2 regions of the Brevibacterium pityocampae genome follow, and region 1 is predicted to be linked to the other one. Evidence: predicted binding sites of a transcription regulator. Region 1 holds the regulator's gene; the other holds the start of a gene.
The links. The regulator LexA, encoded in region 1, represses DNA repair genes until DNA is damaged. The targets are predictions, from matches to a motif close to TCGAACANNTGTTCGA.
Positions count from the first base shown of each region.

Region 2: a site for LexA is predicted at 3,673-3,688, ahead of ABD883_RS01275 (HNH endonuclease signature motif containing protein). Genes of this name have one in related genera too.

Region 1 is NZ_BAABGL010000001.1:52,989-58,855, forward strand. It holds gene ABD883_RS00240 (histidinol-phosphate transaminase) at 1-834, opposite strand, end outside; gene ABD883_RS00245 (LysM peptidoglycan-binding domain-containing protein) at 844-1,203, opposite strand; gene lexA (transcriptional repressor LexA) at 1,486-2,238, shown strand; gene ABD883_RS00255 (ATP-dependent DNA helicase) at 2,381-4,357, opposite strand; gene hflX (GTPase HflX) at 4,354-5,867, opposite strand, start outside.
Region 2 is NZ_BAABGL010000002.1:208,460-214,326, reverse strand. It holds gene ABD883_RS01290 (betaine/proline/choline family ABC transporter ATP-binding protein) at 16-1,557, shown strand; gene ABD883_RS01285 (ABC transporter permease) at 1,561-2,424, shown strand; gene ABD883_RS01280 (glycine betaine ABC transporter substrate-binding protein) at 2,531-3,541, shown strand; gene ABD883_RS01275 (HNH endonuclease signature motif containing protein) at 3,796-5,298, shown strand; gene ABD883_RS01270 (hypothetical protein) at 5,298-5,486, shown strand; gene ABD883_RS01265 (isochorismatase family protein) at 5,608-5,867, opposite strand, start outside.

The sequences.
Region 1 (5,867 bases):
GAGGCGCAGCGCGTCGATCACGGCCGGGTGTGCGACGGCGTACCCGAGGCGCACGCCCGCGAAGGCGAAGGCCTTGCTCATCGTGCGCGACACGATGAGCCGGGGGTGGTCCGGGAGGAGCGTGAGCGCGGTGCGGAATCCGGGTCGCGCGAATTCGGCATAGGCCTCGTCGACGATGACGATGCCGGTGCTCGCGGCGAGCACGGCTTCGACGACGGCGAGGTCGAGACCGTTGCCGGTGGGGTTGTTCGGGGTGCAGAGGAACACGACGTCGGGCCGGTGCTCGCGCACGGCGGCCACCGCGGACTCGACGCTGATCCCGAAGTCCGCCTCGCGGTCGACGGCGATCCACACGGCGCCGGTCGACGCGGTGATGAGCGGATGCATCGAGTAGCTCGGGGTGAAGCCGAGCGCGGTGCGGCCCGGACCGCCGAAGGCCTGGAGGATATGGGCAAGGACCTCGTTCGATCCGTTCGCCGCCCAGATCTGCGCCGGGTCGATGCGCCCGGTGCCGGTGTTCTCGGTGGCACTGCGCACGGAGTCGGTGCGCTCGGGCGCGGCGGTTCCGGCGGCAGGGCCTCCCTGACGCTCGAGCACCCCGTCGAGGTAGTGGGCGAGCGCGGAGCGCAGGCGGTCGAACTCGCGGTCGGGGTAGCGGTTGAGGTCGTGGAGCACCGCGGAGAGCTCGTGCTCGAGCGCGCTCACGACCTCCGCGGGGACGGGATGGGAATTCTCGTTGACGTTGAGCCGGACGGGGACGTCGAGCTGCGGGGCGCCGTACGGGGATCGGCCGCGCAGGTCGTCCCGGAGCGGGAGATCATCGAGAGTCGTCACCGCAGAAGTCTATCGTCCGGGGACGGCGAGCTCCTGCCCGGGGTGGACCACCTGACGGTCGAGTCCGTTGACCTCGACGATGTCGAGGACGACGTCACGGGTGTCCTGGCCGCCGGAGACCGATTGTGCGATCGACCACAGCGAGTCGCCCTCCTCGACGACGACGGTGTCGAAGCCCGCACCGGCCGGGGCGCCGGCGGCGGACCCGGCGGAGGCCTGGGCCCCGGAGCTCAGCGCGATGACGATCCCGATGACGAGCGCGCACAGGGCCAGACCGAGGGTGCGGGCCAGGCGCAGGGCGCGGCGACCGCGCGGGGTGAGCACGGTGGCGGCCGCGGGTGCGGGTGCGGGTGCGGTGTTTGCAGACATGGGGTGTCCTCCTCTTCATCGATCCCGAGGCCGGCCGGTGCGCCGAACTGATGATGCGCGGCGACTGCGGTCCGGGGATTCGAACTCATGTACTATTGAACACGACAATCGAACGGATGTCCACTATTTCTCGAACACGTGTGTGAAAATGGATTCGAACGACGTCGCGATCGGCTATGTTCGAAGTGTTGCACCGGGCACGGACACGGCCTCGCGGTCGGGACCGGAGCCCACGACGCTCCGGTCGTGCAGCACGGTGAGAGGAACGGGAAGGGAAGAGGAATGAGCCCCCAATCACGACGCCCCAGAGGACGCCCGCGCAATGACGCCGTCGTCGACGAGATCGAGGACTTCCGCGCCACCCAGGCCGATATCGTCGAGCTCCCCGAGGGCTCGGCCGCCGCCGGGGACCAGCGCCTCACTCCGCGCCAGCGGCTCGTCCTCGAGACGATCGAGTCGGCCGTGTACACCAACGGCTACCCGCCGAGCATGCGCGAGATCGGCAAGGCCGCCGGTCTGGCGTCCCTGTCGAGCGTCGCCCACCAGCTCTCCCAGCTCGAGCGCCTCGGCTACCTGCGCCGCGATCCCAAGCGCCCCCGTGCGATCGAGATCGTCAACCCGGCCGAGGAGGCCCCGCCGGCCGCCGAACCCGGTTCGGCGAACACGGCGATGGTGCCGGTGCTCGGGCGGATCGCCGCCGGCGGCCCGATCACCGCGGAGCAGGCGGTCGAGGACGTCTTCGCCCTGCCCACCCAGGTCGTCGGCTCCGGTGACCTCTTCCTCCTCCAGGTCGCCGGCGACTCGATGATCGACGCCGCGATCTGCGACGGCGACTGGGTGGTCGTGCGGCGCCAGCAGTCGGCGGAGAACGGCGAGATCGTCGCGGCACTCCTCGACGAGGAGGCCACGGTCAAGACGCTCAAGCGCAGCGGCGGCAAGCAGTGGCTGCTGCCGCAGAACCCGATCTACGACCCGATCGACGGCGACCACGCCACGATCATGGGCATCGTCACCGCGGTCATCCGGCGGGTCTGAGGCCTGCTGGGCACCGACCGCGCAGCGCGTCCGCAGCGTCACGAGGGCGGAGCACCGATCGGTGCTCCGCCCTCGTCGTGCCCGGCCGGGCCCCACCCAGGCTTCGTCTGATCCCGCCCTCGTCGTACCCCGGCGGTCGGCCTCAGTCCTGCTCGGCGAGGCGGGAGAGGGCGGAGCGAACCGCCGCGCCGTCCTCGGTGCGCCACATCGGAGGCAGCGAATCGGCGAGGAAGCCTCCGTAGCGCGCGGTGCGCAGCCGGGAGTCGAGCACGGCGACCACGCCGCGGTCGTCGGTGGTGCGGATGAGCCGGCCGACCCCCTGCGCGAGCCGGAGCGCGGCGTGGGTGGCGCTGACCGTCATGAAGCCGTTGGCGCGGTTCCGCTCGGCGGCCTGCGTGCGCGCACGGGTGAGGGGGTCGTCGGGGCGCGGAAACGGGATCCGGTCGATGACGACGAGCCGGCACGTGCGGCCCGGCACGTCGACCCCCTGCCACAGCGACATCGTGCCGAACAGCGAGGTGTCGTCCTCCGCGGAGAACCGGGCGACGAGCGCGGCGAGCGACTCCTCCCCCTGGAGCAGCACCGGCGTGTCGAGCGTCTCGCGCAGGGCCGTCGCGGCCTGCTCGGCGGCGAAGCGGGAGGAGAACAGTCCGAGCGCACCGCCGCGCGAGGCGGTGACGAGCTCGCGCAGCTCGGCGATCATCTCCTCGTTGAGCCCGCTGCGCGCCGGTCGGGGCAGCCCGGAGGCGACGTAGAGGATCGCCTGCTTGGGATAGTCGAACGGGGAGCCGACATCGATCGCGTCGTACCGGGGCGCCTCGGGACCGGCGAGGCCGAGCGAGGCGGCCACTGGCTCGAACCGGCCGCCGAGTGCCAGGGTCGCCGAGGTGGCGACGACGGTGGACTCGGCGAAGATCCCGTTGCGCATGGTGCCGGCGACGCTGAGCGGAGCGACGACGAGGGAGACGGTCTCCGTCTCCCGGAAGGTCGAGCGGGTGACCCAGGTGACGTCGTTGTCGGCGAGCTCGCTCATCCGCTCGGCGAGCTCGAACACCTCCTGGAGGCGGGCCCGGGCCATCTGCAGGCCGGCGTCGGCCTCCTTGGACTCGGTGCCGCGACCGGCCTCGGCGAGGATCTGCCGGGCTGCGTCGCGGACGGCGATGACGGCGGTGGTGAGCGCTTCGGGCCAGACCTGGAGCAGCCCCTCGGTGGTCGCCTGGAGCGCCTTGTCGAAGGCGGAGGCGGCGGTCTCGAGGAGCCCGATCACCCCGTCCTGCACGGCGGTGTTCTTCCGCGCGGCCTGCGCGGCGGCGTGGAGCATGGCGACGGTGAGCGAACCGGAGAGCGCGTTCGTCACCCGGTCGCGCAGTTCGTGGGCCTCGTCGATGACGACGGCGTCGTGCTCGGGCAGCACCGCGTGGTCCCCGAAGGCGTCGATCGCGAGCAGCGCATGGTTGGTGACGACGAGGTCGGCTGCGGCCGCGGCGATCTTCGCCCGCTCCGCGTAGCACTCCTCGAACACCGGGCACTTCGAGCCGAGGCAGTCGAAGGCGTTGACCGACACCTGGGCCCAGGCCCGGTCGGAGACACCGGGGACGAGGTCGTCGCGGTCCCCGGACTCGGTGATCCGCTCCCAGCTGCGCACCCGCTGGATCTCCTCGCCGAGCGCGGACGCGGACGCCGAGGCGGAGCCGCGCCCGGCGGCGTCGTCGGCCCCGAGGTCGAACAGCATGCCGAGCGCGTCATCGGGGTAGCCGCCGTCGAGCTTGTGCTTGCACACGTAGTTGCGGCGGCCCTTGAGGACGGCGGCGCGCGGCTTGCGCTCGAGGTCTCCGCCGAGCGCCTTGAGCAGGCGGGGCACGTCGCGGTTGACGATCTGGTTCTGCAGCGCCAGGGTCGCCGTCGATACCACGACCCGCTCGCCGGTGCGCACGGCGTGCTCGAGCGCGGGCACGAGGTAGGCCAGCGACTTCCCGGTCCCGGTGCCGGCCTGGACGAGGAGGTGGGTCTCCGAGCCGAGAGCGCCGGCGACGGCCTCGGCCATGGTCTGCTGCCCCTCCCGCGGGCTGCCGCCGAGCGCGTCGACGGCACTCGCGAGGAGGTCGGCGGTCGCGGTCACGCAGCCGGCCCGGAGAACATGTCCGGCTTGCGGTACTCCTCGAGCTCGCTGAGGAGGTCGGAGTCGACGCGCGCCTGCACTGCGGTGCCCTCCGCCAGGTGCTTCTCCTCGAGCACGGTGCCCTCGTCGTGGATGCGGGACACGAGGTCGCCGCGGTCGTAGGGCAGGAGGACGGTGAGCTCGTGCTCGGGCTCGGGCAGGAGCTCGGCAATGCGCGCCTCGAGCTCGGCGATCCCCGCCCCGTTCGCGGCGGACACCGCGAGCGCACCCGGGTGGGCGCGGAGCAGCGCGGAGAGGGCGACCGGGTCGGCGATGTCGGCCTTGTTGAAGACGATGAGTTCGCCGATGTCGGCGGTGTCGACGTCGGCGAGGACATCGCGCACCGCCTGGATCTGGCTCGTCGGGTCCGGGTGGGAGGCGTCGACCACGTGGACGAGGAGGTCGGCGTAGGCGGCCTCCTCGAGGGTCGAGCGGAACGCCTCGACGAGCTGGTGGGGCAGGTTGCGGACGAAGCCCACGGTGTCGGTGTAGGTGAAGTCGCGGCCGTCGGCCGTCTGCGCCTGCCGCACCGTCGGGTCGAGGGTGGCGAACAGGACGTTCTGCACCATGACGCCGGCGGCGGTGAGCCGGTTGAGGAGGGAGGACTTGCCGGCGTTGGTGTAGCCGACGATCGCCGCGCTCGGCACGTGGTTGCGCGTCCGGTTGGCGCGCTTGGTCTCCCGCGAGGGCTCCATCGCCTTGATCTGCTTGCGGAGCTTGGCCATCCGGGTGCGGATGCGGCGCCGGTCGAGCTCGATCTTCGTCTCACCCGGACCACGCGAGCCGATGCCCTCACCGCCGGCCACCCGGCCGCCGGCCTGCCGGGACATCGACTCGCCCCAGCCGCGCAGCCGCGGCAGCAGGTACTCGAGCTGGGCGAGCTCGACCTGGGCCTTGCCCTCGCGGCTCTTGGCGTGCTGGGCGAAGATGTCGAGGATGAGCGCCACCCGGTCGATGACCTTGACCTTGACGACGTCCTCGAGCCCGCGCCGCTGGCCGGGGGCGAGCTCGGAGTCGACGACGACGGTGTCCGCGCCGACGGCGGCGACGATCTCCGCGAGCTCCTGGGCCTTGCCGCGCCCGAAGAACGTTCCCGGGTCCGGGGTGTCACGACGCTGGAGCAGGCCGTCGAGCACGGTCGAGCCGGCGGTCTCGGCGAGCGCGGCGAGCTCCCGCAGGGAGGTCTCCGCCTCGAGTGCGGTGCCGGAGGTGTAGAGCCCGGCGAGCACGACCTTCTCGAGGCGCAGCTGCCGGTACTCGACCTCGGTGACGTCCTCGAGCTCGGTCGACAGTCCGTCGACGCGGCGCAGGGCACGCCGCTCGAGCACGTCGAGCTGGGTCTCGTCCTCGTGCGTGAGCTGCTCGTCGGTGAGCGCGGTGCCGGCGCGGGAGAGGACGCGGTCGATCATCGCGCGCCGCCGGTCCTCGCTGGTCGGGGCGGTGCTCGGGTCGTCGTGCGGGGTGCCGTTCG
Region 2 (5,867 bases), on a different contig from region 1:
GAAGGACTCGTCCTAGTGACAGCTGTCCGCGCCTCCCACGTCTACAAGGTTTTCGGCCGCAACGGGAAAGAGGTCGTCCAGGGCCTCAAGGCCGGTAAGACCCGGGACGAGCTCAGGAGGCTCGGCACCGCGGCCGTCATCGACGCGAGCTTCGAGGTCGAGAAGGGCGAGAGCTTCGTCGTCATGGGCCTCTCCGGCTCCGGCAAGTCGACTCTCATCCGGATGATCAACGGCCTGTGGGCCCCCACCGCCGGCACCGTGGAGGTCGCCGGTCAGGACATCTCACGGATGAGCTCCGGCCAGCTGCGCAAGCTCCGCAGCGACAACATCGCAATGGTGTTCCAGCACTTCGCGCTCCTGCCCCACCGCACGGTGCGGGAGAACGCGGCATACGCGCTCGAGATCAAGCAGGTCTCGAAGACGCACCGGCTCGAGCGCGCCGACCACTGGCTCCAGGTCGTCGGGCTCGGCGGCTGGGGCGACAAGTATCCCGGCCAGCTCTCCGGCGGCATGCAGCAGCGCGTCGGCCTGGCGCGCGCGCTCGCCGCGGAGACCGACATCCTCCTCATGGACGAGGCGTTCTCCGCACTCGACCCGCTCATCCGGCGCGAGATGCAGGACCAGCTCGTCGAGCTCCAGTCGACCCTCAACAAGACGATCATCTTCATCACCCACGACCTCAACGAGGCGATGTACCTGGGCGACCGGATCGCGGTCATGCGCGACGGCCGCATCGTGCAGATCGGCACGGCCGAGGACATCCTCACCGACCCGACCGATGAGTACGTCGCGAGCTTCGTCCAGGACGTCGACCGCACCCGTGTGCTCACCGCCTCGTCGATCATGCAGAGGCCGACCGCGGTCATCACCGACACCGCCGGGCCGCGCATGGCGATCCGGATGATGGAGGACGTCAAGACCTCGGGCCTGCTCGTCACCACCCGCGACCGGCGGCTCGTCGGCCAGATCAGCGACCGGGCCGCCGTCAACGCCTCGCGCGAGGGCGCCAAGGACCTCCGCAGCGTCATCACCACGGAGAACGTCCTCACTGTGCGACCCGAGGCCCCGATGTCGGAGCTGTTCGCCCAGAGCTCCTCCTCCCCCGTGCCGCTGGCCGTGGTCGACGAACAGGACCGTCTCATCGGCGTCGTCCCGCGCATCGCGCTGCTCAACTCGATGGCGAGCGTCAGCCCGTCGACCGGCGAACTGCCGATCACCCGGCTGTCCGACAGCGACACCGGCCAGCAGGCGGAGGCTGATGAGGTGGTCGCGAGTCGGCCGACCGCCGGCGATCCCGCCGGTGCTTCCGCGGTCGGCGGCGCATCCGCAGTCGACTATGCATCCGACTCCGCCCCAGAGGGCGTCTCGGGCGAGAGGCCGAACGACATCGACGATGCCGGACGACCGGGAGCGGCCTCACCGATCGGCGGCACCGCCCCCTTCGTCTTCACTCCCCCGGAGTCGGCCGGCGCGTCCGCATTCGGCGGCGAGTCTCCCGAAGCGGAGCCCCCGACCGGCCCCGATGCCCCCGCACCCACCGACGAGAAGGGAGTCTGAGCCATGGAGTTCGATTTCTTCAACCCGCGCATCCCGTTCGGTCAGTGGATCGAGAGCTTCATCGATTGGTCCACCGAGACCTTCAGCCTCCTGCTGAGCCTCCTCTCCACCGTGCTCGGCGGTCTCTACGACTTCTTCTTCTGGGCGCTGAGCTCGCCGGTGTACCTCATCATGATCGTCGTCCTCGCCGCACTGGCCTGGCTCGCGAGCGGCTGGAAGCTCGCCGTCTTCACCCTCGTCGGCTTCTATCTGATCCGCGCGCTCGACCAGTGGACCAACTCGATGTCGACGCTCGCTCTCGTCATCGTCGCCGTCCTCATCGCAGTCGCGATCTCGATCCCGCTCGGCATCCTCGCCGCCAAGTCGGACATCGTCTCGACGATCCTCAAGCCGGTCCTCGACTTCATGCAGTCGATGCCGGCACTCGCCTACCTCGTGCCGATCATCGTGATCTTCGGCATCGGCCAGGTCCCGGGAGCGATCGCCACGATCATCTTCGCGCTGCCCCCGGGAGTGCGCCTCACCGAGCTGGCGATCCGCCAGGTCGATCCCGAGGTCGTCGAGGCCGGACAGGCGTTCGGCGCCTCGGACGGGCACATCCTCTCCCGGATCCAGCTGCCCCTGGCGATGCCGACGATCATGGCGGGCATCAATCAGGTGATCATGCTCGCCCTGTCGATGGTCGTCCTCGCCGGCATGGCCGGAGCGCAGGGCCTCGGCGGTGCGGTGATCTCCTCGATCAGCTCGCTCAACATCGCTCTCGGTGTCGAGGCCGGGCTCGCCGTCGTCATCATCGCCGTCTACCTCGACCGTGTCACCGCCGCGCTCGGCAACCGCTCCGCCCTCGAGCGGGCTCGATCCGCATGACTCGACCCGGGCACGGGCGCCGACCCCGGTGCTCGCTGCGCGGCTCTTCAGCCCCATCGCACTGACCATCTTCCGATACCAGCATCCGATCCACCGAGGAGGAACCATGAAACTCACCACGATGTCCAAGGTCGGCGGCGTCCTCGCCGCCTCCGTGCTCGCACTCACCGCCTGCGGCGTCTCGAACGAGGGCGGAAATTCCGGAGGAGGCGGAGACGAGACCGCCGCCGGCGGCGGCTCCGAGGTCGACTGGTCCGACTGCACTCCGGGTGAGGAGTCCGCGGACACCAGCTCGATGGAAGCCGATTCGGACACCGACATCACCATCGGCGCCTTCGACGGCTGGGACGAGTCCTTCGCCGCGGCCCACCTCTACAAGTACCTCCTCGAACAGGACGGCTACACCGCCGACGTCCAGTCGTTCCAGGCCGGGCCGGGCTACACCGGCCTCGCCGAGGGCGACATCGACGTCATCCTCGACGGCTGGCTGCCCCTGACCCACGCCGACTACCTCGAGCAGTACAGCGAGGACATCGAGGCGCACGGGTGCTGGTACGACAACGCCAAGCTCACGCTCGCCGTGAACGAGGACTCGCCGGCCCAGTCGATCGCCGACCTCGCGGAGATGGGCGACGAGTACGGCAACCGGATCGTCGGCATCGAGGCGGGCGCAGGCCTGACGAAGACCACCGAGGAGTCCGCCATCCCGACGTACGGCCTCGAGGACTACGAGTTCATCGTGTCGTCGACCCCGGCGATGCTCTCGGAACTCAAGAAGGCGACCGACAGCGGGGACAACATCCTCGTCACCCTGTGGCGTCCGCACTGGGCCTACGACGCCTTCCCGGTCCGTGACCTCGAAGATCCCGAGGGTGCGATGGGCGAGGCCGAGCTCATCTACAACTTCACCCGCTCCGGATTCAGCGACGACCACCCGAAGGCCGGTCAGCTGCTGAAGAACCTCGTCATCGACGACGAAGCCCTCTCCAGCCTCGAGAACGTCATGTTCTCCGAGGAGAACTACAACGGTGAGGACCTCGACGGTGCCGTGGAGGAGTGGGCCGGCGACAACGCCGAGTTCTTCGAGAACTGGAAGTCGGGCTCGATGGCCGGCTGATCCCGACCCGACCGACGAGGAACGGCCCTGCGGCGTCACGCTGCAGGGCCGTTCCGTGTGCAGGGCCGTTTGGTGTGCAGGGCCGTTCCGACAGCTGCTCTCCACAGCATCCGGTGGATGAATCCTGCCGCGCGAAACTCTGTTCGAATATGCCCTTGCACTGTTCGATTCCATCGGCTAGCATGGTCGTATGATTCGAACACATTATTCATTCGATGACGATTGGATCGGAATGCGTAGAGGAAGCGACGGTGATGCTCACTGTGCATGAGCCCACGGGCTACCGCAGCCGCCACACGCGTCCTTCACCGGCGCTGGTCTCCGAATCGGACCTCAGCGCGATCACCGCAGGCTTTCCCGAGGTCCTCGAATCGATCACCGCCATCACCCGCCTCGCGGCCGACATCCGGGCGCACGCCCGCAGCCTCAGCGCGTCGGACATGCTCGCCGGTCTGCGTGGGATCGAGGACCTGCGTCGCCGCCTCGATGGCCTGTCGGCCGAACTCACCGCCCAGTTCTCCCGTGAATCCGATACCGCTGCCTATGGCGCGCGCAGCACTCGCTCGCTGCTGCGGGAGAAGCTGCGCATCTCCGGCGGGGAGGCGCAGAGGCGGCTGCGACTGTCGGAGGCAGTCGGTTCGCGTACGAGCCTGACCGGGGAGAGCATGGAACCGGAGATGCCCGCACTCGCCGAAGGCATCCACTCCGGCACCTTCTCCGCCTGCCAGGTCACCGGTGCCGCCCGGGTCGCACACGAACTGCCGTCGACGGTGTGGGAAGCCGAAGCTCCGACGATCGACCGGCTGTTCGCCGAGAACCTCAACACGGTGCAGGTCGCCGACATCCCCACCCTCAACCGACGGGTGCTCGATCGCCTCGATCCGGATGGGGAGATGCCGAGCGAGCGCACGCACCCCGACCGCTACCACGTGACGCTGTCCTCGCGGAAGAACGGCGACTGGTCGCTCACCGGACTGCTCACTCCCGCGACCGGCACCGCCCTGCACGCACTGCTCACCGACCGGTCCGCCGACCGCGCGGACCAGCGCTCAGGGGATCCGCGATCAGGCACGCCAGGATCGATTGACGCGGGCTCCTGCGAAACCTCACCCCCGAGCGGTGGTGACGGAGCCTCACCCCCGAGCGGTGGTGACGGAACGACCGCAGACATCCCTCCGCGCACAGCAGAAGCAGCAGATTCACCCGCCGGATGGAGCTTCCTCACTCCATCGGCCACGGGTGTCACGCGGGACGGAGAGCCGGCCCATCATCATGTGGAGCCTGATCGCCGCCCCGACGGCGTCCGCCGGCACGAGCGCTTCTCACAGCTCATGACCTCCGTCGCCCGTGATCGCACGCAGTACGGCCCCGGGTTCGCTCTCATCGTCAGCGCGACAGCAGAGCAGATGGCCCGGGGCCGCGGAGAGGTCGAGACCCAGGCCGGGACCCCGATCCGGCTCGAGGATCTGCTCGCGCTGTCAGCCGGCGGTCAATTCTTCTACCACTCGACCAAGCCGGGCACCGAGAAGGTCGAGATGCGCACCGAGAACCGCTTCGCGAACAAGAAGCAGATGGTCTGCCTCACCGCACGCGACCACGGGTGCACCTTCCCCGACTGCGACATGCCCGCCGGCTGGTGCGACGCCCACCACATCGTTCCCCACGCCCGCGGAGGGCCGACCGACACCGAGAACCTCTCACCCTCGTCTGCGCCTTCCACCACCACCAGCACGAGCGATGGGGCTGGGAGGCCGTGATGATCGACGGGCTGCCCGCCTGGCGCCCGCCGGGATATCTCGATGCCTTCCGCGAACCGGTCTTCCACTCCCGCTTCCGCGCTCGGCTCCTCGAGCTCCCCGCCGCACTCGTCAGCACCCCGTCCGGAGCGAACGGCAGAGAGGAAGCACGCCGACGATCATGGGACGACGATGTGCCGCCGTTCTGAGAGCGTGGGGTCGCTCAGCTCTGTGCGCGTGCGGTCCCTCAGATCTGAGAGCGGGTGTCACTCAGTCCTGAGCGCGTGCGGTCGCTCAAAGCGCGGGCCGGTCGCTCAAGGAGACAGAGCGTCACATCCGCAGCCAGACGTCGGCGACGTCCTTGATCATCGCGCCGGACTCCTCGGCGTCGGAGAGCCACTCGACCGGCGTACCGGAAAGATCGCGGGTGCCATCGGCGAGGACGATCACATCGAAGTTGCACGCCAGCGCCGCCATCGCGGTGTGACGGATGGCCTCCTGGACGTCGACGCCGCCGATGATGATCCGGTCGACCGCGAGGTCATGGAGACCCGCCGCCAGATCATCGACGCCGTCGAATGCGTCGGCGG